DNA from 2 places in the Pandoraea thiooxydans genome. Region 2 is predicted to be linked to the other one. Evidence: riboswitches for the same ligand, from Rfam matches in the RefSeq annotation. Region 2 holds a riboswitch; the other holds the start of a gene.

Region 1 (16,055 bases), 740 kb from region 2:
CTGCTGAAGTCATCGTTGGCCACGCGTTGCAGCAAGTCCTTGGAGTCGATGAAACCGAGCACGTTGTCGATATCGTCGCGGCACACCAGATATTTGGCATGCGGCCGCGCGGTGATCTTCTCGCGTATGCCCTTTTCGTCGCCGGCAATCGTGAAGTAGACCACGTCGTCGCGATAGGTCATGACGGAGGTAATGTTCTTCGATTCCAGCTCGAAAATGTTTTCGATCAGATGCAGTTCCTGCTTGCGCAGTACGCCCGCTTCTGCGCCCGCGTCCATGATCGCGCTGATGTCCTCCGAGGTGACGTGCTCGATCGATCGGGTGGGCAATTTGCACAGACGCAGCAGCAGATTGGCCAGACCGTTGAAGACCATCACCAGCGGCTTGAGCAGGCGGATGCACATCAGCATCGGTTCGATGATGCGCAATGCCACCTGCTCCGGATTGATCATCGCCAGCCGCTTGGGAATCAGGTCGGCGAATTGGATGAACAGCACGGTGATGATCAGAAACGAACCGATGCTGCCCACACGCTCGGCCGCCGCCGGGGCGACGAACGGCAGGACCGCGTCGCGCAGATATCCGTTCAGGGCGCCTTCACTGAGCACGCCGCCGAGGATCGCCACCGCGTTGACGCCGATCTGCACCACGGTAAAGAAATTGCCGGGCTGCTCCTTGAGCAGCATGATTTTCAGCGCGCGTTGCTCGCCCTTTTCGGACAGCACTTGCAGCTTGGTTCGCTTGGAGGCGGTGAGGGCGATCTCGGAGATCGAAAAGAAGGCGCTGATCAGTATCAGCAGGACGAGCGTTAGGAAGAAGGCATACGCACTCATGACGGCACCCGGGGATTGACGGTTGTTACCAAAGGGTTTCTGGTTGTGTGAATGTGAAAACTTCGGTTTGCGAATCGGTAAACAAGGGTCTGGGGCAGGGCAAGCTTCGACAGCATGCCACAAAACCGGACGTTGGCGAGATGCGCCGCACACCAGCCGGCAGGACCGCTTCGGAAGATTGTCCCGTCGCATCGCGCGGTTAACGAAAAATCCCCGGCGCACGAAGCGTGCGCCGGGGATTGCACAGGGCAGCAGCGCCGCTCGGCGTGCTGCGGTTCGAGGACTGCCTCAGGTGCGCTGGTAGATTTGCGCGCCGCTCTTGACGAACTCGACCGCCTTGACTTCCATGCCCTGCTTGAGTGCGTCCTGCTCCGACAGACCCTGCTTGGCGGCGTATTCGCGCACGTCCTGCGTGATCTTCATCGAGCAGAAGTGCGGGCCGCACATCGAGCAGAAGTGCGCTACCTTGGCCGAGTCCTTGGGCAGCGTCTCGTCGTGGAATTCACGCGCCTTGTCCGGGTCCAGGCCCAGGTTGAACTGGTCTTCCCAGCGGAACTCGAAGCGCGCCTTGGACAGCGCATTGTCGCGAATCTGCGCGCCCGGATGGCCCTTGGCCAGATCGGCGGCGTGCGCGGCGAGCTTGTAGGTGATGATGCCTTCCTTCACGTCGTCCTTGTTGGGCAGGCCCAGATGCTCCTTGGGCGTGACGTAGCACAGCATTGCGGTACCGTACCAGCCGATGGTCGCCGCGCCGATGCCCGAGGTGATGTGATCGTAGCCAGGTGCGATGTCGGTGGTCAGCGGCCCGAGCGTGTAGAACGGCGCTTCGTCGCAGTACTCGAGCTGCAGATCCATGTTCTCCTTGATCAGGTGCATCGGCACGTGGCCAGGGCCTTCGATCATCACTTGCACGTCGTGCTTCCAGGCGATTTGCGTCAATTCGCCCAGGGTCTTGAGCTCGGCCAGTTGGGCCTCGTCGTTGGCATCGTAGATCGAGCCGGGGCGCAAGCCGTCACCCAGCGAGAACGCCACGTCATAGGCCTTCATGATCTCGCAAATGTCTTCGAAGTGCGTGTACAGGAAGCTTTCCTCGTGATGCGCCAAGCACCATTTGGCCATGATCGAGCCGCCGCGGCTGACGATGCCGGTCATGCGGCTGGCCGTCATCGGCACGAACGGCAGACGCACGCCGGCGTGAATCGTGAAATAGTCGACGCCTTGCTCGGCTTGCTCGATCAGCGTGTCGCGGAAGATTTCCCAGGTCAGGTCCTCGGCTTTGCCATTGACCTTTTCCAGCGCCTGATAAATCGGCACCGTGCCGATCGGTACGGGGCTGTTGCGAATGATCCACTCGCGCGTTTCATGAATGTGCTTGCCGGTCGACAGATCCATCACCGTGTCGCCGCCCCAGCGGATCGCCCAGGTCATCTTGTCGACTTCCTCGCCGATTGAAGAAGTGACCGCCGAGTTACCGATGTTCGCGTTGATCTTCACCAGGAAGTTGCGGCCGATGATCATCGGCTCGCTTTCCGGGTGGTTGATGTTGTTGGGGATGATGGCGCGCCCGCGAGCGACTTCGTCGCGCACGAATTCCGGCGTGATCTGGGCCGGAATCGCGGCGCCGAAATGCTGGCCGGGATGCTGGCGGGTCATCAGGTTCGCCAGCTTTTCGCCCTGCGGCCCGGACTGCCGAAGGCTTTGCACGTATTCCTCGCGGCGCAGGTTTTCGCGAATGGCAATGTATTCCATTTCCGGCGTGATGATGCCTTGCCGCGCGTAATGCATCTGCGTGACGTTCTTGCCCGCCTTGGCACGGCGCGGCGTGCGGTGCAGGCCGGGAAAGCGCAATTCGTCGAGTTGCGGGTCGGCCGCGCGCTCGCGGCCGTAGGCGCTGGTCAGCCCCGGCAGCACCTCGGTGTCGCCGCGGTCCTCGATCCAGGCCGCGCGCAACGCGGGCAGGCCGGAGCGGATGTCGATTTTCGCATCCGGGTCGCTGTAGGGGCCGGACGTGTCGTACACGAACACCGGCGGGTTGGTCTCGCCGCCGAAGCTGGTCGGGGTGTCGGCCTGCGAAATCTCGCGCATCGGCACGCGAATATCCGGGCGCGAGCCTGTCACATAGATTTTGCGCGAATTGGGCAGCGGTTGAATCGCCGCGTCATCGACGTGGGCGGTGGCTGAGAGAAACTTGGGGTTGGCGTTCATGCAATTGTCTCCTGGCTGGCACGGGGGACTGGATCAAAAGAATTCTGCCGCAGTGCCGTCGTGCCGCGCATGCTGCCTGCGTCGGCATCGAGACTGCGAAACTGCTCTGCTTCCTTTGGATTCAGCCCCAACATACAAAAGTGACCGGTTGATGCCCGGTCGGCGGCACAGGGGACAATTCACACGAGGGGAGGTGTCACGCTCCCTGCGCTGGCATTATCCAGATCAGGTTCTAAGGGTATGTCTCACCCGCAACGTGGTTGCAGGACCCCTGCGCTAAGCTGAGGGCAACGATACACCGAGTCGGCAGGGAATACAAGTTGCGCCGCGTCCCGAAAAGCGCACCGCTTCGTGCCTCGGAGCCGTGTCTCAGAGGCCTGCAACGCGCGCCAGGCGGCGTACCGTTTGCGCGGCGTGCTCGACGGGCAGGTTGGTGAAATTGAGCAACAGCGCCGGGCGCATGCGCACCTCGGTGCACCATGGCGTGAGCGCGGCGGGCGCCAGGCGATGATTGCGGGCGTCCCGCGCGCACGCCTCGTCGCTGGCGTCGGGCCGCAGCCAGCCGAGCAAATGCATGCCGCCGGCTGGCGGCACGGCATCGATATACCCGCCCAGATGGTGCTGCAGCGCCTCGACCAGGGCCATGCGTCGCGCCGCATAAAGCTGCCGCATTTGCCGAACGTGCCGGCTGAAATGTCCCTGCTCCATGAAATCCGCGACGGTGGCCTGTTCCAGCCAGCCATGCGCCGACCACCATAGCGTGCTGGCCGTGGTGAAACGCTCGATCAGCGCGTCCGGCAGCACCAGATAACCGAGCCGAAGGCCAGGGAACAGAACCTTGCTGAACGAGCCGGCGTAGAGCACTCGGCCCTGCTGATCGAGGCTCTTGAGCGCGGGCAGCGGCGCGCCGCTGTAGCGCAGCTCGCTGTCGTAGTCGTCTTCGACGATCCAGGCGCCGTGCTCGGCCGCCCACTGCAGCAGCGCCAGCCGGCGAGGCAGCGACAGCGCCACGCCGAGCGGCGCCTGATGCGAGGGCGTGACGACCGCCATACGCGCCGCGGGCGCGCGGCGCAGGCCGGCGGCAACGTCCATGCCCTGCGCGTCGACGGGCACCGGGACGATGGTGGTCCGTGCCAAAAGCAATGCATCGCGCGTGAAGAAGTAACCAGGGTCTTCGTGCCAGACTTCGTCGCCCGGTTGCAGCAGCAGCTTGGCGGCGAGCGCCAGCGCGCCCTGATAGCCGGCGGTGATCATGATCTGTTCGGGGGCGCACTGGACCCCGCGCGCGATCGCCAGATAGTTGGCCAGGGCGGCGCGCAAAGGCCACCAACCCGCGGGGTCCTGATAGGGCAGCGCGGCGCTGGGGAAATTTCGCGCCTGGCGCGCCGACAGGCGGGCCCATAGCTTGCGGGGAAAAGCATCGAGCGCTGGCGTGCCGTTTTGCAGCGGCAATGGCCCGCCGGCCTGGCGTCCGGCCGACGGCGCGACGCTGGCGGCGGTGTCGCGCCGCACGGGACGGGTGCCGGCCAATTGCGGGTTGACCACACTGCCAGCGGCACCGCGTCCAACCACGAAACCCTCGGCGACCAGCAACTCATAGGCGGCCTCGACCGTGCCGCGGGCTACCGACAGCGTGCTGGCCAACGCGCGCGTCGACGGTAGTCGGCTGCCGGCGCTCAATTGGCCGGCCAGAATGGCCTCGCGAATCCGTTGGTAGAGCACCCGATACGCCGGGGCCGGCGCCGCGTCAGCGGCGGCGGCCAGATCCAGGCGGGCAAAATCGAAGCCGCGGGTTGGGGAGGGTGCGTCGCAGGCGCGTGTGGAGTGGGGTGGCATGGCCCACTGATTTTAGCGTTTTTTGGATCTGTCTACTGTGGCATGCCACAGGTAAGCTTTCTGCCGTGATATGCAGTTATCTTCTCTCGACTTTTATCAGGAGCCCGTCATGGAACCCCGCTTGAATTACACGAAGCTGTCGACCCCGCCCTATCAGAGCATGCTCAGCATTGGCGCGTATCTGAGGGAATGCGGTCTTGAGGTCGGTTTGCTGCATCTGGTGTGGCTGCGCGCCTCGCAAATGAACGGCTGCGCTTTCTGCTGCGACATGCACGCGCGCGAGGCGCTGCGCGACGGCGAGGACCAGCGCCGCCTGCATGTGCTGGCAGCCTGGCGCGAAGCGGCCTTTTTCAGCGAGCGCGAGCGTGCCGCGCTGGCCTGGACCGAGGCGGTGACGCGCATTGCCGAGACTCGCGCGCCGGACGATGCGTTCGCCGCCCTCAAAGATCACTTCTCCGACAAGGAGATCGCCGACCTGACATTCGCAATCGCCAATATCAATGCCTGGAATCGCCTGGCGATCAGCTTTCGCACCGTGGTCAAATAACCGGTCTCAAGCGCGTCGTGCGGTGGCCAGCCGCAACGGCCTGATCTCCTGCGCCGGCGGCGCCGCCAACGGGGCGTCGCTCGGCACGCTGGCGGATGCTTGGTCGGGCGCCTGCGCCGTGTCGATGGCAAGGGGGGACGCCGCGCCCTGATCGATACGAAACAGCGCGACCGCCGCGTGCAATTGTCCGGCTTGTGCCTCGAGCGCTTGCGCCGCAGCGCGAGTATCCTCGACCAGATTGGCGTTCTGGCGGGTCGTCATGTCGATTTGCATGACCGCCTGATTGACTTGCTCGATCCCATGACTCTGCTCGACGGTGGCCGCGGCAATCTCGTCCATCAGGCTGCTCACGCGCTGCACCGCCGTGACGATCTCCTGCATCGTGCCGCCGGCTTGCGCCGCCAGCCGGGTGCCGGCGTCGACCTTGCCGGAGGCTTGCGCGATCAGTTCCTTGATGTCCTTGGCCGCTGCCGCCGAGCGTTGTGCCAGCGCGCGCACTTCTGCGGCGACCACCGCAAAGCCTCGCCCATGTTCGCCGGCGCGGGCGGCTTCGACCGCGGCGTTGAGCGCCAGAATATTGGTCTGAAACGCGATGCTTTCGATCAATCCGGTAATTTCGCCGATTTTCTTTGAACTGCTGGCAATTTCGTTGATCGTCTCGACTACATCGCCGACCGCCTTGCCGCCGCGCGAGGCCGTGGCCGACGCACCGGCCGAGAACTGGCTGGCCTGCGTGGCGTGCTCGGCGTTCTGCCGCACGCTGGCGGTCAGTTGTTCGAGGCTCGCGGCCGTCTCTTCGAGCGACGCGGCCTGTTCTTCGGTGCGCGTGGCCAGAGCGGCATTGCCCTGGCTGATATCGCCGGCAGCATGCGTAATCGCTGCGCTGGCGGTCTGGATACGGGCCACGATGCCCACCAGATTTTGCTGCATGCGGCGCATCGCATAGAGCATGCTGCGCCGGTCGTCGCTCCTCGTCTCGACGGGTTGGCGCAAGTCCCCGTCTGCGATGCGCTCGGCCGCGCCCGCCGCGTAGGTCGGCTCTCCGCCGAGGCTGCGCTTGACGTTGCGGATGATAACCAGCATCACCGCCGTGACTGCCAGCCCGACAGCCAGGGCGAGTCCGGCGGCGCGCAGCAGGGCCAAACGCGAGGCCGCGGCGACGTCATCCAGATAGACACCGGTGCTCAGGTACCAGCCCCACGGTTTGAAGTACCGAACGTAAGTAAGCTTTTCGATCGGCTTGCCGCCACTTGGCTTGGGCCAGAAGTACTCGACGAAGCCGCCGCCCTTTTGGTCGCCTGCCTTGGCGATTGCGCTGAACACGGCGGTACCGCGCTTGTCTTTGACTTTGGCGGCCGGCTTGCCCTCCAGGCTTGCGTCGACGGAATCCATCAGCACCACGGGCCGCGCGTCGCTCACGGTGATATAGCCGTCCTTGCCATAGCGGATCGAGCGCAACTGGGCCAGCGCCTCGCGTTTGGCGTCGTCGGGCGTCATCGCATAGCTGGTGGAAAACTCCTCGTAGGTGGCGACAATGCTATTGGCCGCCTGAATCATGCTTTTGAGCGTATTGCGCTGCTCGTCGAGCATGGTGCTGCGGGCCGTCATGACACCCCAAGCGATCATCACGATCAAACCGCACCAAACGACTGCCAAGGCGAGCCATAGTTTTTTGTTTAGACTCAGGTGTTGCATATTTTCCCCGTAAAAATGCCCCGCTTCGCACTATGGGATGTCTTTGTGACAACGGCTTTAATGGCGCCGTGTTTTTTGTCGGCCACTGTTGTCTGAGTACACTGATACGACTTTTTCGCCTGAGGCATAAATCATGAATTCCGCAGAGTTACCACCGCGCACCGGCGCGCCGCGCGATGCCCGGGACGGGCGTTTCCGCAACCGGCAGCGGATTGCGCGCTCGGGAAGTTTCTGGCGCTGGCAATGGGACCGCTGGCGTGCGCGGCAAGGCAGCGCCGGCGGGCGCGCCATCCCGGACTTGCCGGTGGCCGAGGCGTTGCCGCAGGTGTGGCGCCCGGGCCCCGAGCCGCTGGTGACCTGGGTCGGGCATGCCACGGTGCTGGTGCAAGCCGGCGGGTTGAACCTACTGACCGATCCGATTTTCAGCGAGCGCGCCTCGCCATTGCCGTTTCTGGGCCCGCGTCGGCTGGTGCCCGCTACGCCGGGGCTCGACCGGCTGCCGCGCATCGATGCGGTGTTGCTTTCGCACAACCATTACGATCATCTCGATTTGCCGACGTTGCGCGCGCTGGCCCGCCAGGCCGGCGGCGCGCCGACCTTTTTCGCCCCTCTGGGATTGCACGACTGGCTCTTGCGGCGAGGCATCGGCCCGGTCATCGGGCTCGACTGGTGGCAGCATGCGACGCTGGGCACCGCGCGCATGCACCTGGTGCCGGCCCAGCACTGGAGCCGCCGCAGTCTGCGCGACATCAACCGCACGCTATGGGGCGGCTGGGTCGCGGAATGGACGGATTTTCGCTTCCTGTTCACCGGCGACACCGCCTATTGCGACGAATTCAAGGCGATCGGCGCGCACTTCGGCGGCATCGACCTGGCGGCCATCCCGATCGGCGCCTACGAGCCGCGCTGGTTCATGCGCGCACAGCACGTCAATCCGGACGAAGCGGTCAGGATTTTGCAAGATACACGCACCCGTCAGGGTCTGGCGATTCACTGGGGCACCTTCCACCTGACCGACGAGCCGCTCGACGAGCCGCCGCGCAAGCTGCTCGAAGCGCTGCATGCGCAGCAACTGCCGCCGTCGCGTTTCTGGATTCTGCAGCACGGCGAAACAAGGGAGGTTCGCCCCTAGGCTGCTGGCTTGCCCAAGGGGCGGTGCGTCGCACGTTTAATGCAAAAAACGTATAAATCGACGTTTTAAATGCATTTGCATTTCAAACGCCTTTGCGCTGTAATGCGGCCCGTACCCCCATTCGCGCTGCTCGAAGGGGACATTTTGCTTGCATGACGCCGCGCATCGCGGCGTGAGTCCGTAATTCGAGATTGTGATGGCCCGCCCCCGTTTTCTCCCAGATAACTTCACCCTGATGCTGGTCGCCACCGTGGCGATCGCAAGCGTCTTGCCCTGCCGGGGCGAGCTCGGCAAGGTGTTCGAAGTCTTGACCAGCTTCGCCATCGCGGCGCTGTTTTTCCTGCATGGCGCGAAATTGTCGCGCGAGGCCGTGCTGGCCGGGGCTACGCACTGGCGACTGCACTTGCTGGTGTTTCTCAGCACTTTCGCGGTCTTTCCGCTGGTGGGGCTGCTGCTCAAGCCGCTGTTTCTGCTGCTGATAACGCCGACCCTATACATCGGACTGCTGTTCCTGTGCACCTTGCCGGCTACCGTGCAATCGGCCATTGCGTTCACGTCGATCGCGCGCGGCAATGTGCCGGCGGCGATCTGCAGCGCGTCCGGGTCGAGCCTGTTCGGAATCTTCATCACCCCGCTGCTGGTCAGCCTGGTGGTGCTGCACCATGGCGGCCCGGGCAGCGAGCTTCATTCGATCGGCAAGATCGTGCTGCAGCTGCTGCTGCCTTTCGTGGCGGGGCAGGTGCTGCGCCGCTGGATCGGCGGGTGGGTCGATCGGCACAAGATCGTCCTCAAGGTGGTTGACCAAGGCTCGATTCTGCTGGTGGTTTATACGGCTTTCAGCGCCGCGGTGATCGGCGGGCTATGGCATCAAATACCGCTGCTGGCGCTTGGCGGCCTGCTGCTCGCATGCGCGATTCTGCTCGGGCTGATGCTGACGTTCACGACCTTTTCGAGCCGCTATCTCGGTTTCAATCGCGAAGATGAGATCACCATCATCTTCTGCGGCTCGAAAAAGAGTCTGGCCAGCGGTATCCCGATGGCCAACGTGCTGTTTGCCGGCAGCACGGTCGGCGTCATCGTGTTGCCGCTGATGCTGTTTCACCAGTTGCAATTGATGGTGTGCGCAGTGCTGGCGCGCCGTTTCGCAGTCGATCAGGCCAGGCGGCAGGCGACGGTCGGACCGAAGCCGCACCGCGGGGAACAGACGTCCGCTCGATAGCGTGGCGGGGCCGGCGGGAAAGCGATATTGGCCGGCTACCATACGATGTTTCTCCCAAAGTGCTAGAATCTGCCTGATTTTTATCTTTCCGAGGGCTGCCGCCACCGCAATGGCGAGGTCCTCGCTGCATGAATGTGCTGCTTGCATCGCGCTCGTTCCAGTGATCCTGGGCGCCTTCTGCGCCAGCCAGACTATCTTCGTGACAATGCTTTGCGCGGCGTGACCGTGCTACCACTTCGTTCTTTTGCCAGAGAAATTCGCCCATGTCTGATGTGAATGCTGTTCCCACCGCCGGCTTCGACAGCTTCGGGCTGCATTCCGATATCCTGCGTGCGGTGGCCGACCAGGGCTACACGCAACCCACCCCGATCCAGGCGCAGGCCATTCCTATCGTGCTGGCCGGGCGCGACGTGATGGGCGCGGCACAGACCGGCACCGGCAAGACCGCCAGTTTTTCGCTGCCGATCATTCAGCGCCTGCTGGCGCACGCCAGCACCAGCACCTCGCCGGCGCGGCACCCGGTGCGAGCGTTGATTCTGACGCCGACCCGGGAGCTGGCCGATCAGGTGGCCGACAACGTGCGCGGTTATGCGCAGCACACGGCATTGCGCAGCACGGTTGTGTTCGGCGGCGTCGACATGCGCGCCCAGGAGGCAGAATTGCGACGCGGCGTGGAGATCCTGATCGCCACGCCGGGGCGGCTGCTGGATCATGTACAGCAACGCACTGTCGATCTTGGCCAGGTGCAGATCCTGGTGCTCGACGAGGCCGACCGGATGCTCGACATGGGCTTTCTGCCCGACTTGCAGCGCATCCTCAACCTGCTGCCCAAATCGCGCCAGACCCTGCTGTTTTCCGCGACCTTCTCCGGCGAAATCAAAAAACTGGCCGCCAGTTATTTGCGCGACCCCGTCACGATCGAGGTGGCGCGGCGCAACGCGACGGCCGAGAACGTGCAGCAAGTGGTGTACGAAGTGGCCGAAGACGACAAGCGCGCGGCCGTTGTACAACTCCTGCGGGAGCGCGATCTCAAACAGGTGATCGTATTCGTCAACAGCAAGATCGGCGCGAGCCGCCTGGCGCGCCAACTGGAGCGCGATGGCGTGGTCACGGCGGCGATTCACGGCGATAAATCGCAAGCCGAACGAATGCAGGCGCTCGAGGCTTTCAAGCAGGGCGGTATCGCCGCGCTGGTGGCCACCGACGTGGCCGCGCGTGGCCTGGACATCGCCGAGTTGCCCGGCGTGATCAATTACGACTTGCCCTACAACCCGGAAGACTACGTGCACCGGATCGGCCGCACTGGCCGCGCCGGCGCCTCGGGCGAAGCGATCTCGCTGTGCGCGCCGGACGAGCGCAAGCATCTGGTCGAAATCGAGAAGCTGATCAAACGGGACATCCCGCGCGGGCAGCTGCAACTCACGCGTACTTCGGCTTATCACGAGCGCGATGGGGAGGAGCGGCGCAATGGGCGCTCGGGCAGCTTCGAGCGCCGCCCGCCGCGCTCGACGCGGCCGCGGCATGTCGCCCCCGAGGACGAGATTTTTTACAAGCCGTATGAGCCCGCGCCGGCCAAAGAGGATGAGGCCGCTGACGTCAAGGCAACCTCCGAACCGGCATCGCCCAAGCCGCCCAAGCGCCAGCTGGCCGCGCTGCTGGGCGGCGTACCGCTCAAGACGCCGCGCGACTGAAGCATCGCGCAGCCATCGGCGCCGCGATGCGAATCACGCCGGCGAGCATGTCACCCAGCGCTGACCCCACGCGGCGATCGCGCATTCATAAAAGCGTTCCAGGGTAGCAGCGCTATCACTTGTCATCGGCAGCCCGAGAAAACGAGCTGCCCACGCCAACTCCGACAGCAGTGCGCTGCGATCGAGCGGCTGGGCGCCGTTTTGCTTGCTGAGTTTTTCGCCATCCTGCGCCAATACCAGCGGCACGTGCATATAGCCTGGTACGGGCATCTTCAGACATTGCTGCAAATAGATCTGACGCGCGGTCGAATCGAGTAGATCGGCGCCTCGCACGACGTCGGTAATGCCGGCCTCGGCGTCGTCGACCACCACCGCCAATTGATATGCCCAGGGCCCGTCGGCGCGCTTGAGCACGAAATCTCCAACCTCGGTAGCAAGGTTTTGCCGCTGCTGGCCGAGCCAGCGATCGGTAAATGAAATAATCGCGGCGTCGCCGTCCGGCACGCGCAACCGCCACGCCCGAGGGGCTTTGCCTTGCAGGCCGTTGCGGCAGGTGCCGGGATAGGCCAGCGTCGTGTGACGCGCGCGGGTGTTGGCCAGCGAGTCGGCGATTTCGCGGCGCGTGCAACCGCAGGGGTAAATCAGTCCCTGGGCATCGAGTGCATCGAACGCTGCCTGATAATGGGCGACGCGCCGGTGCTGCCAGCTCACAGGCTCATCCGGGCGCATGCCCACCGCAGCCAGCGTGTCGAGAATATCTTCGGCCATGCCCGGCAGGCAGCGCGGCTCGTCCAGGTCTTCGATGCGGATCAGCCATTTGCCGCCGTGTGCGCGGGCATCCAGATAACTGGCCAGCGCGGTGACGAGCGAGCCGCGATGCAGCGGCCCGGTGGGCGACGGAGCGAAGCGCCCCCGGTAACGGGACGTCAGGGGCCGTGCGCTGGCCATGTGTGCCGCTCAGGCCGGATCGGCCTGTGTCTGCCGCGCCGCCCGGCCAGTGCGCTGCTCGCCGCTGGCGGGTTGGCCGGCGCAATGCGGGCAGCGCTCGCCCGGCACGTAATCCGGCGATTGCTGCTGCTCGGCGGTGACCACCGCGCGACAGGCGAAGCACTGCACGGCCGGCGCGGGCGCGAGACTCGGCGTGAGCGCCGTGCGATAGTCGAACACGAAGCAGTCCCCCCGGTAATGCGCGCCGCCGACCTCCTCGAAATATTTCAGGATGCCGCCCTCGAGCTGGTAGGTGTGGTCCATGCCGATGTTCTCCATGTGCAGCACGGCCTTCTCGCAGCGGATGCCGCCGGTGCAGAACGACACGACGGTCTTGCCGGCGAAATCGGCGCGGCGCGCGGCGATTACCTCGGGGAACTCGGAGAATTTGTGCAGGCGGTAGTCGATCGCACCCTCGAAGGTGCCCACGTCGACCTCGAAGGCGTTGCGCGTGTCGAGCAGCATGACCTCGCGTCCGGCGTCGTCGTGCCCCTGGTCGAGCCAGCGTTTGAGCGTGGCGGCATCGACCACCGGCGCGCGCCGCTCGGCCGGCCGAATCACCGGCATGCGCATGGTGATGATTTCTTTTTTCAGCTTGACCAGCATGCGCCGGAACGGCTGCTCGGGCGACAGGCTCTCCTTGACCGGCATGTCGGCGAAGCGCTCGTCGGCACGCAGATGCGCGAGGAACGCACCGATGCTCTGGCCGGCGCCGGCCAAAAAGAGGTTGATGCCCTCCGGCGAGAGCAGGATCGTGCCCCTGAGTTCGAGCGATTCGCATAGCGTGAGCAGCGGCTCGCGCATGGCGGCGGGGTTCTCGAGCGCGATGAATTTATACGCCGCGATATTGACGATGGACATGGTGAATGAAGCGTTCGCGAATGATTCGCTATTATCGCTCAAAGCGCGTTCCGGCTGACCTCGGCGCAAGGGGGGCAGAGTACAATAGCCGGATGTCCGAACCACGCTATCTCCACCTTCGCCTCCACTCCGAATACTCGATCGCCGACGGTATCGCGCGCGTCGACGCCGCCGTCGAGGCGGCGGCCGCCGACGGGCAGGGCGCGCTCGCGCTGACCGATCTGGCCAATCTGTTCGGGGCCATTCGTTTTTACAAGGAGGCCCGCGGCCGGGGTGTCAAGCCGATCATCGGCTGCGATGCCTGGATCACCAACCACGCCGAGCGCGACAAACCGTCGCGCCTGCTGTTGCTGGTGAAAAATCGCGCCGGCTATCTCAACCTGTGCCAATTGCTCACCAGGGCGTGGCTGACCAACCAGTCGCGCGGCAAAGCCGAGATCGACCCGGCATGGTTCGAGCAGGGCGGCATGGCCGACGGTTTGCTGGCCTTGTCCGGCGCTCAGTTGGGCGATATCGGGCAAGCCATCGCGGCCGGCAACGCCGATGCCGCGAGGCGCCATGCCGAGCATTGGGCGCGCGTTTTTCCCGGTGCGTTCTATATCGAACTGCAGCGAGCCGGCCTGCCCGGCACCGAGCAATATATCCAGCAGGCGGTGATGCTGGCATCGACGCTGCGGTTGCCGGTGGTTGCCACGCACCCGATCCAGTTCATGACGCCGGACGACTTCACCGCGCACGAGGCGCGCGTGTGTATCTCCGAGGGCGAGATGCTGGCGAACCCGCGCCGCGTCAAGCGGTTTACCGCCGAGCAATACTTCCGCACGCAGGATGACATGTGCGCGTTGTTCGCCGATATTCCGTCGGCGCTGGCCAACACCGTCGAAATTGCCAAGCGCTGCAATCTGACGCTCGAATTGGGCAAGCCCAAGCTGCCGCTGTTTCCGACACCCGACGGCATGTCGCTCGACGACTATCTGGTGCAGCAGGCCAAGGATGGGCTGGAAGTACGTCTCGCGCAACTCTATCCCGACCCGGCTGAGCGCGAGGCGCAGCGAGCTGCGTATGAGCAGCGACTGACGTTCGAGACCGGCACGATCATCAAGATGGGATTCCCGGGCTACTTCCTGATCGTCGCCGACTTCATCAACTGGGCCAAGAACAACGGCGTGCCGGTCGGGCCGGGGCGGGGCTCCGGGGCCGGTTCGCTGGTGGCCTACGCGCTGGGCATTACCGACCTCGATCCGCTGCGCTACAACCTGCTGTTCGAACGCTTCCTGAATCCGGAGCGGGTCTCGATGCCCGACTTCGATATCGACTTCTGCCAGGACGGGCGCGACCGCGTCATTCAATACGTCAAGGAAAAGTACGGCGCCGATGCGGTCTCGCAGATCGCCACGTTCGGCTCGATGGCGGCCAAGGCCGCGGTGCGCGACGTCGGCCGCGTGCTCGACCTCGGCTACAACTTTGTCGACGGTGTGGCCAAGCTCATTCCGTTCAAGCCGGGCAAGCACGTCACGCTCGACGATGCGATGAAGGAGGAGCCGCTGCTGGCCGAGCGCTTCGCCGCCGAAGACGAAGTACGCCAGTTGATGGAATTGGCGCAGCGCGTCGAGGGCCTCACCCGCAACGTCGGCATGCACGCCGGGGGCGTGCTGATCGCCCCGGGCAAGCTGACGGACTTCTGCCCGCTGTACACGCAGGGCGAGGACGGCGGGGTTGTCAGCCAATACGACAAGGACGACGTGGAGGCCGTCGGCCTGGTGAAGTTCGACTTTTTGGGCTTGACCACGCTGACCATCCTGAACTGGGCCGAACGCTATATCAAGCGGCTGCACCCCGAGATGGCCGACTGGTCGCTCGCCCAGGTGCCGCTGGATGATCCGCAAGCATTCGGCATGCTCAAAAAGGCCAACACGGTGGCCGTGTTCCAGCTGGAAAGCCGAGGCATGCAGGGCATGCTCAAGGACGCCCAGCCCGATCGCTTCGAGGACATCATCGCGCTGGTAGCGCTGTATCGTCCCGGCCCGATGGATCTGATTCCGAGCTTCTGTGCCCGCAAGCATGGCCGCGAGCGCACCGAGTATCCCGATCCGCGCGTCGAGCCGGTGCTCAAGGAGACCTACGGCATCATGGTCTACCAGGAGCAGGTGATGCAGATGGCGCAGATCATCGGCGGCTACTCGCTGGGCGGCGCCGACTTGCTGCGCCGCGCGATGGGCAAGAAAAAGGCCGAGGAAATGGCCAAGCATCGCGAATTGTTTCGCGATGGGGCCGCCAAGAATGGCCTCTCCGCCGAAAAGGCCGACGAAATTTTCGACTTGATGGAAAAATTCGCCGGCTACGGTTTCAACAAGTCGCACGCGGCCGCCTATGCGTTGCTGGCGTACTACACAGCCTGGCTCAAGGCGCACCATCCGGCCGAATTCATGGCGGCCAATATGAGCCTGGCGATGGACGACACCGACAAGGTCAAGATTCTCTACGAGGATTGCCTGGCCAACGGTCTCGCGGTGCTGCCGCCCGACGTCAACGTGTCGGCCTACCGGTTCGAGCCGGCCGATGCGAAAACCGTGCGCTACGGCCTGGGCGCCATCAAGGGCAGCGGCCAGAGCGCGATCGAAGACATTCTGCGCGCGCGCGCGGACAAACCCTTTACCGATCTGTTCGACTTCTGCGCACGTATCGACCGCCGTGTGGTCAACCGGCGCACCGTCGAGGCGTTGATTCGCGCCGGGGCCTTCGACCTGCTCAATCCGAATCGCGCGCAATTGATGGCCTCGGTCGGCCTGGCGATGGAAGCGGCCGAGCAGGCCAGCGCCTCGGCCAATCAGGTCAGCCTGTTCGATCTGGCCGACGGCGAAAACCTGCATGCGCCGATCGAACTGGTCGACGAGCCGGCCTGGCCCGACAAGAAAAAGCTGCAGGAAGAGAAGACCGCGCTGGGTTTTTATCTCTCCGGCCATTTGTTCGATGCCTATCGCGACGAGGTGCGCCGCTTTGTACGCATCAAGTTGGGCGATCTGAGCGAGGGCCGCGACAAGCTGATCGC
Region 2 (16,055 bases):
GACGCTTCACTGTGCGCCTGCCAGGGCGCCAATGCCTGACTGATCTGTTCGGCCCGGCGCTGACGCGCAGGCGCATCGGCCGAGACAAATATCGCTCGCATCGCCGCGCTCATCGCTGGTCCTCCACCTGATGCCAGAACGGCACGCCGACCACTGGCGTGCTGGCATGCGCACTTGCGCGCTCAGGCATCGGCCCGGCAAGGAATGCACCGCGACCGGCGGCGACGGCCCCGGCAAAGGCGCTCGCCATGGCCACCGGATGGGTTGCCTGGGCCACCGCGGTATTGAGCAATACGCCGTCGAAACCCCACTCCATGACCTGGCAAGCGTGCGAAGGCAGGCCAAGGCCGGCGTCGACCAAGAGCGGCACATCCGGCAGCCTGTCACGCAACACCCGCAGCCCATAGGGATTCATGACCCCCTTGCCAGTGCCGATCGGCGCACCCCACGGCATCAGCGCACGGCAGCCGACGTCGAGCAGGCGCCGGCACAGCACCAAGTCTTCAGTGCAATACGGCAGCACCTTGAAGCCATCCCTGATCAGCTTGTCGGCTGCTTCGACCAACCCGAATGGATCGGGCTGCAGCGTATAGTCGTCGCCGATCAGCTCGAGCTTGATCCAGTCGGTCTCGAACACTTCGCGCGCCATCATCGCGGTGTTGATCACCTCCGCGACCGAGTGGCAACCTGCCGTATTCGGCAGCACCGGCACTTCGAGGCGGCGCAGTGCGTCCCAGAACTGACTGCCGGTGGCTTGCCCCCCTTGCCCGGACAACTGCCGCCGCAGTGCCACCGTCACCATGCCGGGCCGCGCCTCGGCGATGGCCTGCTCGAGGATCTGCAGCGAAGGATAGCGGGCCGTACCGAGCAGCAATCGGCTCGTCAGAGGCTCATCGTAGAGCGAGAACACATCCAATGCGTGGCTCATGTCAGCCTCCCGCGACCGGCTGCACGACGTCGACGCGATCGCCGGGGCGCAGTTGGCGCGCACCGTATTGCGCCTTCGGCACGAAGTCGCCATTGACTGCGGCAGCAAACGGGGGCTGGGCGCCAAAAGCGGCCAGTGCGTCACTCAGCGAGGCGTTCTCGGCAAGCTTCAGCGCTTGCTGATTGATCGTAATTTCCATCGTCATTCAGTGCTCCTCCAGATGGAACAGTGCCGGCCAGGCACGTTGCTCGCACCATTGCTTGAAATGCCCCTGGGCGACCGGCGCGGCACGCTGCGCCAGGACCGCCTCGACCAGCGCGCAGGCCTCGCCGGTCACGGCCGGCGCCAACAGGTAGCCGTGCCGGTACAGGCCGTTGACGCGAACGGTGCGCGCGCCGTTCCAGCAAACGCTCGGCAGGTGATCCGGCAAGGTCGGGCGGCACTGGGAATTGAGTTCGAGAATGCGCGCCTCGCCAAAGGCCGGGTGCAGCGAAAAAGCCGCCGACAGCAGCTCGAGCGCGGAGCGCACGCTGACCGGCGACATGTCGTCGGATTCGAGCTCGGTCGCACCGATCACGTAGACGTCGTCCTGCTTGGGGGCAATGTAGATCGGATAGCGCGGGTGCAGCAGGCGCACCGGCCGGCGCAGGCCGATACCGGGCGCATGCAGGCGCACGACTTCGCCGCGCACCCCGCGCAGACCGCGCCAGGCGCCTTGCGCACCAAGACCGCGACAATCGAGTATCAGTCCGGCCTCGGGCGGCGCGGCATCGTCGATTGCTTGATGCCAGTGCAGGCGCACGCCCTCGGCCAGCAGGCCTTCGCCAAGCGCCGCCAGCAATTGGCGGTTGTCGAGTTGTCCTTCGTTGGGTAGCAGCAGGCCTTCGGCAAAGCGTTGCGCCAGCGCGGGCTCGGCTTCGCTCAACGCGGCCTGATTCAATGACAGCATGCCGCCGTCGAGCAATTCCCGCGGCGCATTGGCGCGCAGGCGCCGGTCGAACATGATCGCCTCGGCCCGATCCGGCGTGTGCCAGACGACGAGCGTACCGTTGCGCTGAAAGAATACCGGGCGCGGCAGTGCAGCGAGCAATTCCGGCCAACAGGCCAAGCCCGCGGCACCCATGTCGACGATCAGCGGCTCGGCGATCGCCGCCTCGGCAAGTGGCGCGAGCATCGCGGCGGCCACCCAGGCGGCGGCCTCCGTGCCGTCCGGTCCGCCGCGCTCGTACAACGCGACTTCATACCCCTGGCGCGCCAGGCGCCAGGCGCACAGACGGCCGGCCAGGCCAGCGCCCAGCACGGCAATGTCGGGGCGTGTCGACGAGGCACTCATGATCGGGGCGCTCCGGCATCGGCGCGAGGGCGCAGCTGGACAACGCCGGGACATAGCGCGGCGCCAACGAGGTCGAGATACTGGTTTTGCGGGTGCATGGAATCCTTTCTGCCTGGCTACTGCATCAAGGACGAAACAGGTGCTTGCCACCATACCCGCCAGATGACTACTGGAGGAGTCGGAAACTTCCCACGCCGGTATTATCCGGGTCGGGTGCAAAGGGTTTCTCTCAGCCTCGCGGTCATGCCGCGAAGCACCCCTGTTTCGCCCGAAAGCATTACAACACAAAGACTTGCCGCCGCGCAAGGGCACTTGGGTTACGATAGGTCCCGTTTTCGTCATTTGCGATTGCAATGACAATGCAACGTAACTCGCCGCGCTCGGTCAAACGATCGCCAATCGACGAGGCGTTGCCCTCCCCGACCAACGCAGATACATCATGAAATCCATCAGTCCCTGGCGCTTGATCCGCCCCTACTGGTTCTCCGAAGAACGATGGCTGGCCCGCGGCCTGCTGGTGCTGGTGATCGCCATGAACCTGGGCATCGTCTACATCAACGTGCGGCTGAATGCCTGGAATACCAACTTCTACAACGCCCTGGAGCACCGCGACTGGGCTGTTTTCAAATCGTCGCTGATCGAGTTCACCGTCCTGGCCTTCAGCTTCATTTTCCTGGCAACGTTCCGCATCTACTACCAGCAGATGCTGGAATTCCGCTGGCGCCAGTGGATTACCGACCGCTACGTCGATCAATGGCTGGGGGATCGCGCCTTCTATCGCATCGAGCGCGACCACCTGGTCGACAACCCCGACCAACGTATCTCGGAAGACCTGCGCTCGCTCGCGACCAGCACGCTCGCGCTTTCGCTCGACCTGCTGTCGAACGTCGTCACGCTGATTTCATTCATCGTCATCCTGTGGACACTGTCGGGCGCACTGTCGTTTGCGCTCGGCACGATGCACGTGCACATTCCTGGCTACATGGTGTGGGCCGCCGCGCTGTATGCGCTGCTCGGGTCATTCATGATTCACAAGGTCGGCCGACCGCTGACGTCGATCAGCTACCGCCAACAACAGGTCGAGGCGGACTTCCGTTTCCTGCTGGTGCGCTTGCGGGAAAACGCCGAACAGGTCGCGTTCTATCGCGGCGCGGCGGCCGAGACGCAGCGCTTTCGCACGGCCTTCAGCCACATTCGCGACAATTGGTGGCTGATCATGCGCTACACCAAGCGCCTGATGTTCGCCAACTCGATCTACGGCCAGGTCTCGAGCATCTTCCCGCTGCTGGCGGCCTCGCCGCGCTACTTTGCCGGCGCCCTGTCGCTTGGACTGCTGTTTCGCATGGCCGATGCCTTCGGCCAGGTCAGCGGCGCCATGTCATGGTTCATCAACAGTTACTCGACATTGGCCGACTGGAAAGCCACCGTCAACCGGCTGCGCGAATTTCATCGCATCATGCACCTGCCCGATCCGGTCGATGGCATTCAAGTCGAAACCGGCCATGATCTCGCCACACATGATCTGCAGTTGAATCTGCCCAATGGCGCGCCCCTGACTCAGGTGGGCGCGGTGCACATTCCGGCCGGCGCCAGGTGGCTGATCTCCGGACCGTCGGGTAGCGGCAAGAGCACGCTGATGAGGGCGCTGGCAGGGCTTTGGCCCTTCGGCCAGGGCCGGATCCAAACGCCGGCGCGCGAGCGCATGATGTTCCTGCCTCAGCAAAGCTATTTACCGATTGGCACGCTCAAGGCGGCCTTATGCTACCCGTCGGAGGCATCGGCTTTTTCGGACGAGGCTTGCCGCGATGTGCTCACCGCGTGTCAACTCGACGGGCTTGCCGAACGCCTGGATGAAACGGGACACTGGGAAAACCGCCTGTCGCCCGGCGAGCAGCAGCGGCTGGCAATGGCACGCGCGCTGTTGCAGCGCCCCGATTACCTCTTTCTGGACGAGGCCAGCAGCGCGCTGGACGTTGCCACCGAGCGGCGCTTGTATGACACGCTGCTCGAGCGCCTGCCGCACACCGCGATCATCAGCGTCGCCCATCGTGACAGTCTGGCTGCCTATCACCAGCACACGCTGAAAATCGAGCCGCCCGGAGTTCGCGAGGAGACTGCCTCCGGCACCATCGCGGCATAGCTCGGCGACAACCCGGCGGCCCCTTTGAAAAAAAGCCACCCTGACGGGTGGCTTTTGCATGACTTCCGCAAGCGGGGCTCAGCGCGGCAACACCGAATGCCCCATCAGGAACTGGTCGACCGCGTGCGCGCATTGGCGCCCTTCGCGGATCGCCCAGACCACCAGCGACTGGCCACGGCGTACGTCGCCCGCGGCAAACACCTTGGGCACGTCGGTTACATAGGCGCTCTCGCCTTCGGTGGTGGCGCGCACGTTGCCTCGCCCATCCTTGCTCACACCGAACGCGCCGAGCAACGTTTGCACCGGCGAGACAAAACCCATCGCCAGCAGCACCAGATCGGCCTTCAATTCGAACTCCGAGCCGGCGACCTCCTGCATCTTGCCGTCCTTCCATTCGACGCGCACCGCGATCAATTTCTCGACCTTGCCGTGCTTGCCTTCGAACCGTTTGGTGGCGACCGCCCAATCGCGCTCGCAGCCTTCCTCGTGGCTCGACGAGGTGCGCAGCTTGATCGGCCAGTAGGGCCAGACCAGCGCCTTGTTTTCCTGCTCCGGCGGCTGCGGCAGCAATTCGAATTGCGTGACGCTGGCCGCACCGTGCCGGTTCGACGTGCCAACGCAATCCGAGCCGGTATCGCCGCCGCCGATCACGATCACATGCTTGCCGGTGGCCTTGATCTGCTCGGCAAGCTTGTCGCCGGCATTCACCTTGTTTTGTTGCGGCAGGAATTCCATCGCGAAGTGAATGCCCGCCAGTTCGCGGCCCGGGACCGGCAGGTCGCGCGGCTGTTCGGCGCCGCCGGCGATGATCACTGCATCGAATTGCGACCGCAGTTGCTCAGGCGAGAGCGTTTCCTTCGAGAAATTGTTGATATGCGCCTCGGGGGCTTCCGTGCCGATGTAGACGCCGGTGCGGAACGTCACGCCCTCTGCTTCCATCTGGCGCATGCGGCGATCGATCAGCCATTTCTCGAGCTTGAAATCGGGAATGCCATAGCGCAGCAAGCCGCCAATGCGGTCGTTCTTCTCGAACACCGTCACGTCATGACCGGCGCGCGCCAATTGTTGGGCTGCCGCCAGCCCCGCCGGACCGGAGCCGACGACGGCCACGGTCTTGCCGGTCTTGTGCCTGGCGACCTGCGGCTCGACCCAACCCTCGCTCCAGGCCTTGTCGATGATCGCGTGCTCGATCGACTTGATGCCGACCGGGTCGTCATTGATGTTGAGCGTGCATGCGGCTTCGCAGGGTGCCGGACAGATTCGCCCGGTGAACTCGGGGAAATTGTTGGTGGAATGCAGGACGGTGATGGCCGCCTTCCAGTCTTGCCGGAACACCAGGTCATTGAAGTCGGGGATGATGTTATTGACCGGACACCCGTTGTTGCAAAACGGAATGCCGCAGTCCATGCAGCGCGCGCCCTGGATTTTCGCCTGCTCGTCGGTCAGCGCGAGGACGAATTCCTTGTAGTGTTTGACGCGTGCGAGCGGCGCTTCGTATGACTCGTGCTGACGCTCGAATTCGAGAAAACCTGTGACCTTGCCCATGTGCTTCTCAGTACGGTTGATTCGTGAAATATAAGACGCGGATCCGGCGCGCGATGCGGGTGCGGTGCCCGGCACCGCGGAACCGCATCGCTGGCAGCCGGTTCAAGCGGCCATGGCTTGTTTGGCGGCCGGCGCCTTGGCGGCCTTGGCCGCCATTTCGCCCAGCGCCCGCTTGTATTCGGTCGGGAATACCTTGACGAATTTGCGGCGTGCGCCGTCCCAGTCGGCCAGCAGCGCCTTCGCAAGCATCGAGCCGGTGAACTGGAAGTGCTGCTCGATGAGCTGGCGCAACTGCGCTTCGTCGGTCTGGGCGCGGTGCCACAGCGCGGCATCGACGGTGCGTTCCTGCTCGCCTTGCGGCAGCACCGGTTCGAGCGCCACCATCGCGGTGTTGCACTTGGCCGGGAACGTGCCGTCCGGGTCATAGACGTAGGCGATGCCGCCCGACATGCCGGCCGCGAAGTTGCGACCGGTTTCGCCGAGCACCACCACGGTGCCGCCGGTCATGTACTCGCAGCCGTGGTCACCAGTGCCTTCGACCACCGCAATCGCGCCCGAATTGCGCACGCAGAATCGCTCGCCGGCCACGCCGCGGAAGTAAGCGTCCCCCTCCAGCGCGCCATACAGCACGGTATTGCCGACGATGATGTTCTGCTCGGCCGCGCCACGGAAATCGTTGGTCGGCCGCACGATGATGCGCCCGCCGGACAGGCCTTTGCCGACGTAGTCGTTACCATCGCCGACCAGGTCGAGCGTAATGCCGTGTGCGAGGAACGCGCCAAAGCTTTGGCCTGCCGTACCCTTGAGCTGAATATGGATGGTGTCTTCCGGCAAGCCGTCGTGGCCGTAGCGGCGCGCGACCTCGCCCGAGAGCATGGCGCCCACGGTGCGGTTGACGTTGCGCACCGGCTGGATGAACGAGACATGCTCGCCTTTTTCCAGCGCCGGCATGGCTTTTTCGATCAGCGCATAGTCGAGTGCGTTGGCCAGGCCATGATCCTGCTTGTCGACGTGCAGGCGAGGTGCCGATGCCTCGACCGCCGGCAAATAGAAAATCCGCGAGAAATCCAGACCCTTGGCTTTCCAGTGCTCGATGCCCTTCTTCGTGTCGAGCAGGTCGGCTCGGCCAATCAGTTCGTCGAACGTGCGGATGCCGAGTTGCGCCATGATTTCGCGCACTTCCTCGGCCACGAAGAAGAAGTAATTGACGACATGCTCGGGTTTGCCTTCGAACTTGCGGCGCAGCACCGGATCCTGTGTCGCGACGCCGACCGGGCAGGTGTTCAGATGGCACTTGCGCATCATGATGCAGCCTTGCACGACCAGCGGCGCGGTCGCAAAGCCGAACTCGTCGGCGCCCAGCAGCGCGCCGATCACGACGTCGCGTCCGGTCTTCATCTGGCCGTCGGCCTGCACGCGGATGCGGCCGCGCAGGCGATTGAGCACCAGCGTCTGTTGAGTTTCGGCCAGGCCCAGTTCCCAGGGGGACCCGGCATGCTTGATCGACGACAGCGGCGAGGCGCCCGTGCCGCCGTCATGCCCGGCGATCACGACGTGATCGGCCTTGGCCTTGGCCACGCCCGCGGCCACCGTGCCCACGCCGACTTCGGAAACCAGCTTGACCGAGATCGACGCGTTGCTGTTGACGTTCTTCAGATCGTGGATCAACTGCGCCAGATCTTCGATCGAATAGATGTCATGGTGCGGCGGCGGCGAGATCAGCCCGACGCCAGGCACCGAGTAACGCAGCTTGCCGATGTAATCGGAAACCTTGTGCCCAGGCAACTGGCCGCCCTCGCCGGGTTTGGCGCCTTGCGCCATCTTGATCTGGATCTGGTCGGCCGACACCAGGTACTCGGCGCTCACACCGAAGCGGCCAGACGCAACCTGCTTGATCTTCGAGCGCAGCGAGTCGCCTTCCTGCAGCACGATGTCGCGCGCGATCACATCCTGGCCAACGATCCCGGCCAGCGTCTCGCCCTGCTTGATCGGAATGCCCCGCAACTCGTTGCGGTAGCGGCGCTCGTCCTCGCCACCCTCGCCGGTATTCGACTTGCCGCCGATGCGGTTCATCGCAATGGCCAGCGTGGTATGCGCCTCGGTCGAAATCGAACCCAGCGACATGGCGCCGGTGGCAAAACGCTTGACGATTTCCTTGGCGGGTTCCACCTCGTCGAGCGGAATCGCCCGGCTGGGGTCGACGCGGAATTCGAACAGGCCGCGCAAGGTCATGTGGCGCTTGCTCTGATCGTTGATCAGGTTGGCGTATTCCTTGTACGACTGATAGGAATTGGCACGCGTCGAGTGCTGCAGCCTGGCGATGGCATCAGGGGTCCACATGTGCTCTTCGCCGCGGATGCGGTAGGCGTACTCGCCGCCCGCGTCGAGCATGTTGGTGAGCACCGGATCGTCCCCAAAGGCTTCCTTGTGCAGGCGGATCGCCTCTTCGGCCAGTTCGAAGATGCCGATACCGCCGACGTTCGACGCCGTGCCGCGGAAGTATTTGTCGACCAGCGTCTGCGACAGGCCGATGGCCTCGAAGATCTGCGCGCCGGTGTACGACATATAGGTCGAGATGCCCATCTTGGACATCACTTTTTGCAGCCCCTTGCCAACCGCCTTGACGTAGTTTTTCACGGCCTTTTCCGGCGACAGTTCGCCAGGCAGGCCCTTGGCCATCTCATAGATGGTTTCCATCGCCAGATAGGGATGCACGGCTTCGGCGCCATACCCGGCCAGCAGGGCGAAATGATGCACTTCGCGCGCCGAGCCGGTCTCCACCACCAGGCCGGTGCTGGTACGCAAGCCATGCGCGACGAGGTGCTGGTGAATGGCCGAGGTGGCCAAAAGCGCCGGAATCGCGACATTGTCCCGGTCGGCACGGCGATCGGACACGATCAGGATGTTGTAGCCGGACTTGACCGCGTCGACCGTCTCTGCGCAAAGCGATGCCAGTCGGGCTTCGATGCCTTCCTTGCCCCACGAGACCGGATAGCAGATGTTCAATTCGTACGAGCGGAATTTGCCGCCGGTGTACTTGTCGACGTGGCGAATCTTCGCGATGTCCTTGAAATCGAGCACCGGCTGCGGCACTTCCAGGCGCATCGGCGGGTTGATGTTGTTGGTATCGAGCAGGTTCGGCTTGGGCCCGATGAACGACACCAGCGACATCACCATGTTTTCCCGGATCGAATCGATCGGCGGGTTGGTAACCTGCGCGAACAACTGCTTGAAGTAGTGATAGAGCGTCTTGTTCTTGTTGCTCATCACGGCCAGCGGGCTGTCGTTACCCATCGAGCCGACCGCCTCTTCACCGTTGGTGGCCATCGGCGCGAGCAGGAACTTGACGTCCTCCTGCGTATAGCCGAATGCCTGCTGCAAGTCGAGCAGCGGCGTGGTGGCATCGTGCTCGGCCGCCACGTCTTCCATTTGCGAGGTAATTTCATCGAGCTTGACGCGCACTGCTTCGATCCAGCTCTTGTAAGGCTTGGCGTTGGCCAGATTGTCCTTGAGTTCGCGATCGTCGATGATGCGGCCCTGTTCCATGTCGATCAGGAACATCTTGCCCGGCTGCAGCCGCCACTTCTTGACGATCTTCGATTCCGGGATCGGCAGCACGCCGGCCTCTGAGGCCATGATGACGATATCGTCGTCGGTAATGCAATAACGCGCGGGACGCAGGCCGTTACGGTCCAGCGTGGCGCCGATCTGACGGCCGTCGGTAAAGGCGATCGCCGCCGGGCCGTCCCACGGCTCCATCATCGCCGCGTGATACTCGTAGAACGCGCGCCGATTGTCGTTCATCAGGGTGTGCTGTTCCCACGCTTCGGGAATCATCATCATGACCGCGTGCACCAGCGGATAACCGGCCATTGTCAGCAGTTCGAGGCAGTTGTCGAACGATGCGGTATCGGATTGCCCCGGATAGATCAGCGGCCAGAGCTTTTGCAGGTCGTCACCGAGCACCGCGCTCGAAATGGCGCCGGTGCGCGCATTGAGCCAATTCACGTTGCCCTTGACGGTGTTGATCTCGCCATTGTGCGCCACCATCCGGTACGGGTGCGCCAGCTCCCAGGCGGGGAAGGTGTTCGTCGAGAACCGCTGATGCACCAGCGCCAGCGCCGAGACCGTACGCGGGTCGGCCAGGTCGCGGTAGTAGCGCCCCACCTGATCGCACAGCAGCAAGCCCTTGTACACGACGGTGCGGGCCGACATCGACGGCACGAAGTATTCCTTGCCGTGCTTGAGATTGAGCTTCTGGATGCGGTGGCTGGCGGTTTTACGGATTACGTAAAGCTTGCGCTCGAGCGCATCGGTCACCATGATGTCGCGGCCACGGCCGATGAACACCTGGCGGATCACTGGCTCGGTGGCTTTCACCGCAGGCGACATCGGCATATCGTGGTCGACCGGCACGTCGCGCCAGCCCAGCACGATCTGCCCCTCAGCCTTGACCGTGCGTTCGAGCTCCTGCTCGCACGCCAGTCTCGACGCATGTTCTTTCGGCAGGAAGATCATGCCGACGCCGTATTCGCCGGCCGGCGGCAGCGCCACGCCCTGCTGCGCCATTTCCTCGCGATAGAACTGGTCGGGAATCTGCAGCAGAATCCCCGCGCCATCGCCCATCAGCGGGTCGGCACCAACCGCGCCGCGGTGATCGAGGTTCAGCAGAATCTTCAGACCTTGCGCCACGATGTCGTGGCTTTTATGGCCTTTGATGTGCGCCACGAACCCGACACCGCAGGCGTCGTGTTCGTTCTGAGGGTCGTACAGGCCCTGCGGGGCAGGAGCCACGGATTCTTGCGTCAGCTGCTCCGCTTGGGCCGCCGCGATCGGTTGCTGTTTCTTTTCCACGTGATACACCGTCTGTTTTATCGTGGCAACTCGAACGAGTCGCCGAATTAAGTGGGGTCATGCGACCGGGCGTGGCCGGCACAGGCGTCAGGCATGAGCTTGCGCACTGCACAAACGTGCTGAAACTGGAATATACGCGATCGATCAAGCAAATACAAAATTTTAAATTAGGGTCGGGAACAATTAAAAATCTCTCGCCGGTGGAATCCCGCATTAATTAGGGTCACATTAAAAACAATAGATTAATCAGTGGGTAATGGGCACCTGCGAGAGCCACTGCGACGAGGCACCGTCGATCGGGATCAGATGGATTTTGGAGTGCGGCGGCGAACTGCCCGGTACGGCTACCGATCGATCAGCATACCCGCCAGGGCTCGGCCAGCGATCAGTTGCTCGAATCGACCGGGTTGGCCGGTTTGTCGCGCCGCGGCCGCCCTCGCGAGAGCGGCGCGATACGGCGATTGGCCAGCATCGCCATGCGTTGCCGGTAAGCATCGTCGCCCAGCAGCCAGCCTTTTTGGGTGGCTTCGCGAATGGCTCGCAGATCGCCCTCCGGCAATGGCTGCGCAAACGACTCCCGGTAGACGCGCTGGCGTTCGAAAGGCGTATTACCGAGCGCCCAGTAGAGCGGATGATCGGTAATCAGGCTATCGACGCTCAGTCCGACGTGATGCGCATAACTGGACCAGCGATAGGATTCCGGCGTGTCACACAAACCTGCGCGAACCGGGTTCAGTTCAATGTAGCGGCTACATACCAGCAGATAGCGTTCGGCCTCGATAACGGTCGCACGATAGCGTCCTTCCCACAATGAACCAGTGCGCTGATGCCGTCGATTGAAGTGGAGTACGTAATGACGTCCAACAGCCTGCAGCGTCACCGGCAGGCTGCGCTCATCGCCCGGCGTTGCGAGCAGATGCATATGGTTCGGCATCAGGCAGTAGGCGTGAATAGCAAGATCATGCGTCCTGGCCGCCTCTTTGAGCCAACCAAGAAAAGCCTGGCGATCCTCATCGTCGACAAAAACATGCTGCCTGTTATTGCCGCGCAAAATGATGTGCTGCGCCTGCCCTGCAATGAATAGTCGTGGAAGTCGCGCCATAGTCGGTTTACGCCACAAGAACAGATCTCTCGATTTTCGAGCGATTTTAGGTCATTGAAATTTAAAATTTATGATTTTATAAACAAAAAAATCCACCACAAGCCATTGATTTACAAGGACATTCTTTATTTTTACAAATTCGTGTAATTCCTCTACTTTCCTTCTTTTCCAAGAATAAAATCCGTGTGCATAATGCCCGAAAAATCAAATGAAATGTCTGGGAGGACGACAAATGAAAATACGGATCTTGATGTCCGTGATGGCGGCATTCGCCATCTCGATCGGCACGGCACACGCTCAGCAGGCGGGCGACAACATGGTGAACTTCGGGTGGATGCACATTGCCCCGCAGGACTCCAGCTCGCCCATGACGACCAGCGTCAACCAGCAATTCCTCGCGCCCTTGGTCGTACCCGCCAACTTTACATCGCCTGGCACCGGGGCCTCCGTGAGCAACGGCGACACGGCAGCCCTGGTGTTCACGCACTTTTTCACGGATAACATCGCTGCCCAGATGGTCACGGGCATACCACCCACGTTCCAGCTGACCGGTCATGGCGTGATCGCGCCCCCTGGCATCGCGGGCGCGCTGTCGAGCATCGACATCGGCGCTCCCAACAACAATCCGATCGTGGGAAGCGTCAGGCAATGGAGCCCGGCAGTGGTGCTGCAATACTATTTCGGCGAGGCACAATCCCGTTTGCGCCCGTTTCTTGGCGTCGGCGTCAGTTACACGTTCTTTACGAATATCAAGCTCAATCCGCATTTTGAGAATGAGCTAAATCAAAACTTCGGCAGTGTGTTGACCACGCTGTCCGGCCGCACGGGCCCGACATCCGTCGAAGCGTCTTCATCGCCGTCGTGGGAACCGGTCTTCAACGCCGGTTTATCATACGCCATCAACAAGCACTGGTTCGCCAGCGCGTCGGTTTCTTATGTGCCGCTCAAAACGACGGCGACCATAAAAATCAAGGCAGCCGATGGGACGGTGCTGTCGACCAGCGACGCCAACATCAAAATCAATCCGATCGTCACTTACCTTTCGCTCGGTTACCGTTTTTAGCCGATGCTTGGCATGCTGTTCGGGCGCAACCGGCGACTGCGCCCAAACAGCGCGCCAAAATCGCAAATTTGGAAACCGAATTCATTCAGTTTGGTGCATTAACAACGTTAGAGCACGTCCTCCAGCCCTACGCTATTCAGAAGGCTGTCTGATCGGCATAATTGCCAAGACTCTTGGTCATCGTGTATTTAGACAATAAAGATTTTTAGGAGGAGCGCATCCCATGAAGTTAAAGCATCTCTGCCTTGCGGTCGTTACCTTGTTTGCCACTGCCGGCGCTTATGCGCAATCCGCGGGAGACACTGTCGTCAATACTGGCTGGTTCCACATTGCTCCCCAGGACTCAAGCCAACCGCTCAGCGTCAGCGGTGCGCAGATTCCCAACACGGGTGCGAGCGTCGACGACGCCGATACGTTCGGGCTTACGGTAACTCATTTCTTCACGGACAATATCGCGGCTGAAGCCGTCATGGGGATTCCGCCGAAATTTCATCTGAGCGGTCAAGGCATCCTGGCGTCGCCCGCCATCAACCCGCTTGGCGACGCTCGGCAGTGGAGCCCGGCACTCTTGCTCAAGTACTACTTTGGTAATGCTCACTCGAAGCTGCGCCCCTACCTCGGCCTTGGGGTAAGTTACATCTGGTATTCGGATATTCACCTGAATCCCGCGTTCCAGCAACAGGTCAGCGGCTTGATCAGCCGCGGCACGACCACCGCTTTGCCGACGAGCGCAAAACTCTCGAGTTCGTGGTCGCCGGTCTTCAATGCCGGCCTCACCTACAATTTCGACAAGCATTGGTCGGCAGGTTTTTCGATTTCGTATCTGCCGTTCAGCACCAAGGCGACGCTGACCACCAGCACGCCGGCCGGGCCCGTGACGAGTACGACGAAGCTCAAGCTCGATCCGTTCGTGACCTTCCTGTCGATCGGCTATCGTTTCTGATTGGGCAATTCGCTACGAAAAGCGCCGCCTCCGGGCGGCGTTTTGCATGATCTGGATCAGCAAATATTGCCCATCGGGTATACGCTCAGCGTTCGCTCCCACATAATTTGACGCATACAAGATGTACTGGCTTGAATCGTCGGGGGACTTATTCTCCATCCAAGAGGGAGCTAACCATGAGTATGTCTACCAAAGCCAATCACGCACTCGAAGACGGTCTGGACGAAGCGAGGTATGTCGGACGCAGAGTCGTGCGGGCCACGCGCAGAGCCGGTGACGACGTCGCGGATCGCGTGCGCGACCTGCTCGACGAGCTGGAATTTGCTCTCCAGCATGGCAAGGATGCGGACATCGATCAATTACGCGAGGCGCTGCGCAGCAAACTCGCATCGGCGCGCGAGGATTTTGGCGACGCGCGAACCCGTTTGCGCCGTAAAGCCGATTTCGCCTGGCATGAAGCCGATACCTATGTGCATGATCGGCCGTGGCAAACGATCGGTCTGGTCGCCGGCTTCGCTCTGTTGCTCGGCTTTGTCGCCGGTCGTTCCTAGCGATCCCCTGGCACGAATCGGCGTGCAATTTTACTGCCGATGATTTGACCGCTGGTTATACGGGGTCCACGGAAAACAGCCGCCGATATTCGCGGATCGCGTAGCGGTCGGTCATGCCCGCCACGTAATGGGCAATCCATCGCGGCTGTTGTGTCATGTCCTGCGTACGGTACTGCGGCGGCAACAGTCGCGGATCGTCCATAAAGGCTTCGAACAGCTCCGTGATGATCCGTTGCGCCTTGCGACTCATGCGCATCACCACGTAGTGGCGGTACAGGTTGTCGAACAGAAACCGCTTGAGTTGCCCCGCTTCTTCACGCATTGCGGCGCCAAAGGTGACCAGGGCAGGCGCGCTCCTGACATCATCCGGCGTGGCGGGAGCCGCTTGCCGGATACGCGCTTCGGTCGCGGCGATCAGATCGACGATCAGCGCGTTGATGATGCGCCGCGTTGTTTCATGCACCAGCCGACGTCCGGACAGATCCGGGTAAGCAGCGCGGGCCTGCTCGAAAAACCTTCGCCATAGAGATACTTCGTCGAGTTGCTCGAGACTTATCAGGCCCGAACGCAAGCCATCGTCGATATCATGATTGTTGTAGGCAATCTCGTCGGCCAGATTCGCAATCTGGGCTTCGATGCCAGGCTGACGTCCGCTCAAAAAACGCTCGCCAAGCGCACCGAGCGTCGCGGCATTGGCCCGGGAACAATGCTTGAGAATGCCTTCACGGGTCTCGAAAGTGAGGTTCAAGCCGTTGAAGGCGCCGTAACACTCCTCCAATTCATCGACAACGATCAGACTTTGCAGATTGTGCTCGAAGCCGCCGTGCTCACGCATGCAGGCATTCAGGGCGTCCTGGCCAGCATGCCCGAATGGGGTGTGTCCAAGATCGTGGGCCAGCGCAATGGCCTCGGTCAAATCTTCGTTGGCGCGAAGATTGCGGGCAATCGAACGGGCAATCTGGGCAACTTCGAGGCTGTGCGTCAGGCGGGTTCGAAACAGATCGCCTTCATGATTGACGAAAACCTGGGTCTTGTATTCAAGGCGACGGAAAGCTGTGGAGTGAATGATGCGGTCGCGGTCGCGCTGAAACTCGCTGCGCGTTGGCGGGACCGGCTCCGGATGCGAGCGGCCGCGCGATGTATTCGACCGCGCGGCATAGGGCGCCAGCATGGCCTCGATGTCATTCATGCGTCCACCCCACCGGGCCCGGTCGCCTAGACATTGGCGTGCAGTGTCGCACGCAACGCCTCATCGGGCGCAACAGTTACGACGGCACTGCCCAATCGATCGAGCAGCACGAAGCGGATCTCACCGCCCTCGGCCTTTTTGTCGACGTGCATCAGTTCGATGTAGCGATCTTCGCCCAGTGCCGGCCCCTTGACGGGCAAGCGTGCGGCCGCGACCAGCGCCGCCATTCTCTCGGTCAAGTCGGCAGGTGTCAGTCCCATGCGGCAAGACAAATCGGTCGCCATCACCATGCCGCACCCAACTGCCTCGCCGTGCAGCCAGGCACCGTAACCCAGGCCAGCCTCGATGGCATGACCGAAAGTATGGCCGAAATTCAGAATGGCTCGCAGACCACCCTCGCGCTCGTC

Evidence for each region. A riboswitch is a leader RNA that binds a small molecule or an ion and turns the genes downstream of it on or off. The one in region 2 is predicted to bind thiamine pyrophosphate.
Region 1: another riboswitch for thiamine pyrophosphate. It lies ahead of thiC (phosphomethylpyrimidine synthase ThiC); the one in region 2 lies ahead of PATSB16_RS20275 (FAD-dependent oxidoreductase).

Annotation. Positions count from the first base shown of each region.
Region 1 is NZ_CP014839.1:640,021-656,075, forward strand. Features, by position in the region: gene paeA (polyamine export protein PaeA) at 1-833, opposite strand, end outside; gene thiC (phosphomethylpyrimidine synthase ThiC) at 1,122-3,038, opposite strand; TPP riboswitch at 3,224-3,321, opposite strand; gene pdxR (MocR-like pyridoxine biosynthesis transcription factor PdxR) at 3,408-4,874, opposite strand; gene PATSB16_RS02880 (carboxymuconolactone decarboxylase family protein) at 4,984-5,421, shown strand; gene PATSB16_RS02885 (methyl-accepting chemotaxis protein) at 5,428-7,047, opposite strand; gene PATSB16_RS02890 (MBL fold metallo-hydrolase) at 7,250-8,248, shown strand; gene PATSB16_RS02895 (bile acid:sodium symporter family protein) at 8,445-9,467, shown strand; gene PATSB16_RS02900 (DEAD/DEAH box helicase) at 9,731-11,158, shown strand; gene gluQRS (tRNA glutamyl-Q(34) synthetase GluQRS) at 11,192-12,106, opposite strand; gene PATSB16_RS02910 (sulfurtransferase) at 12,116-13,006, opposite strand; gene dnaE (DNA polymerase III subunit alpha) at 13,099-16,055, shown strand, end outside.
Region 2 is NZ_CP014839.1:4,363,901-4,379,955, reverse strand. Features, by position in the region: gene PATSB16_RS20290 (thiamine phosphate synthase) at 1-101, opposite strand, end outside; gene PATSB16_RS20285 (thiazole synthase) at 110-928, opposite strand; gene thiS (sulfur carrier protein ThiS) at 930-1,127, opposite strand; gene PATSB16_RS20275 (FAD-dependent oxidoreductase) at 1,134-2,261, opposite strand; TPP riboswitch at 2,431-2,532, opposite strand; gene PATSB16_RS20270 (ABC transporter ATP-binding protein/permease) at 2,701-4,401, shown strand; gene PATSB16_RS20265 (glutamate synthase subunit beta) at 4,480-5,946, opposite strand; gene PATSB16_RS20260 (glutamate synthase-related protein) at 6,049-10,800, opposite strand; gene PATSB16_RS20255 (transposase) at 11,186-11,902, opposite strand; gene PATSB16_RS20250 (OmpW/AlkL family protein) at 12,135-12,965, shown strand; gene PATSB16_RS20245 (OmpW/AlkL family protein) at 13,189-13,908, shown strand; gene PATSB16_RS20240 (ElaB/YgaM/YqjD family protein) at 14,085-14,459, shown strand; gene PATSB16_RS20235 (deoxyguanosinetriphosphate triphosphohydrolase) at 14,515-15,648, opposite strand; gene aroB (3-dehydroquinate synthase) at 15,675-16,055, opposite strand, start outside.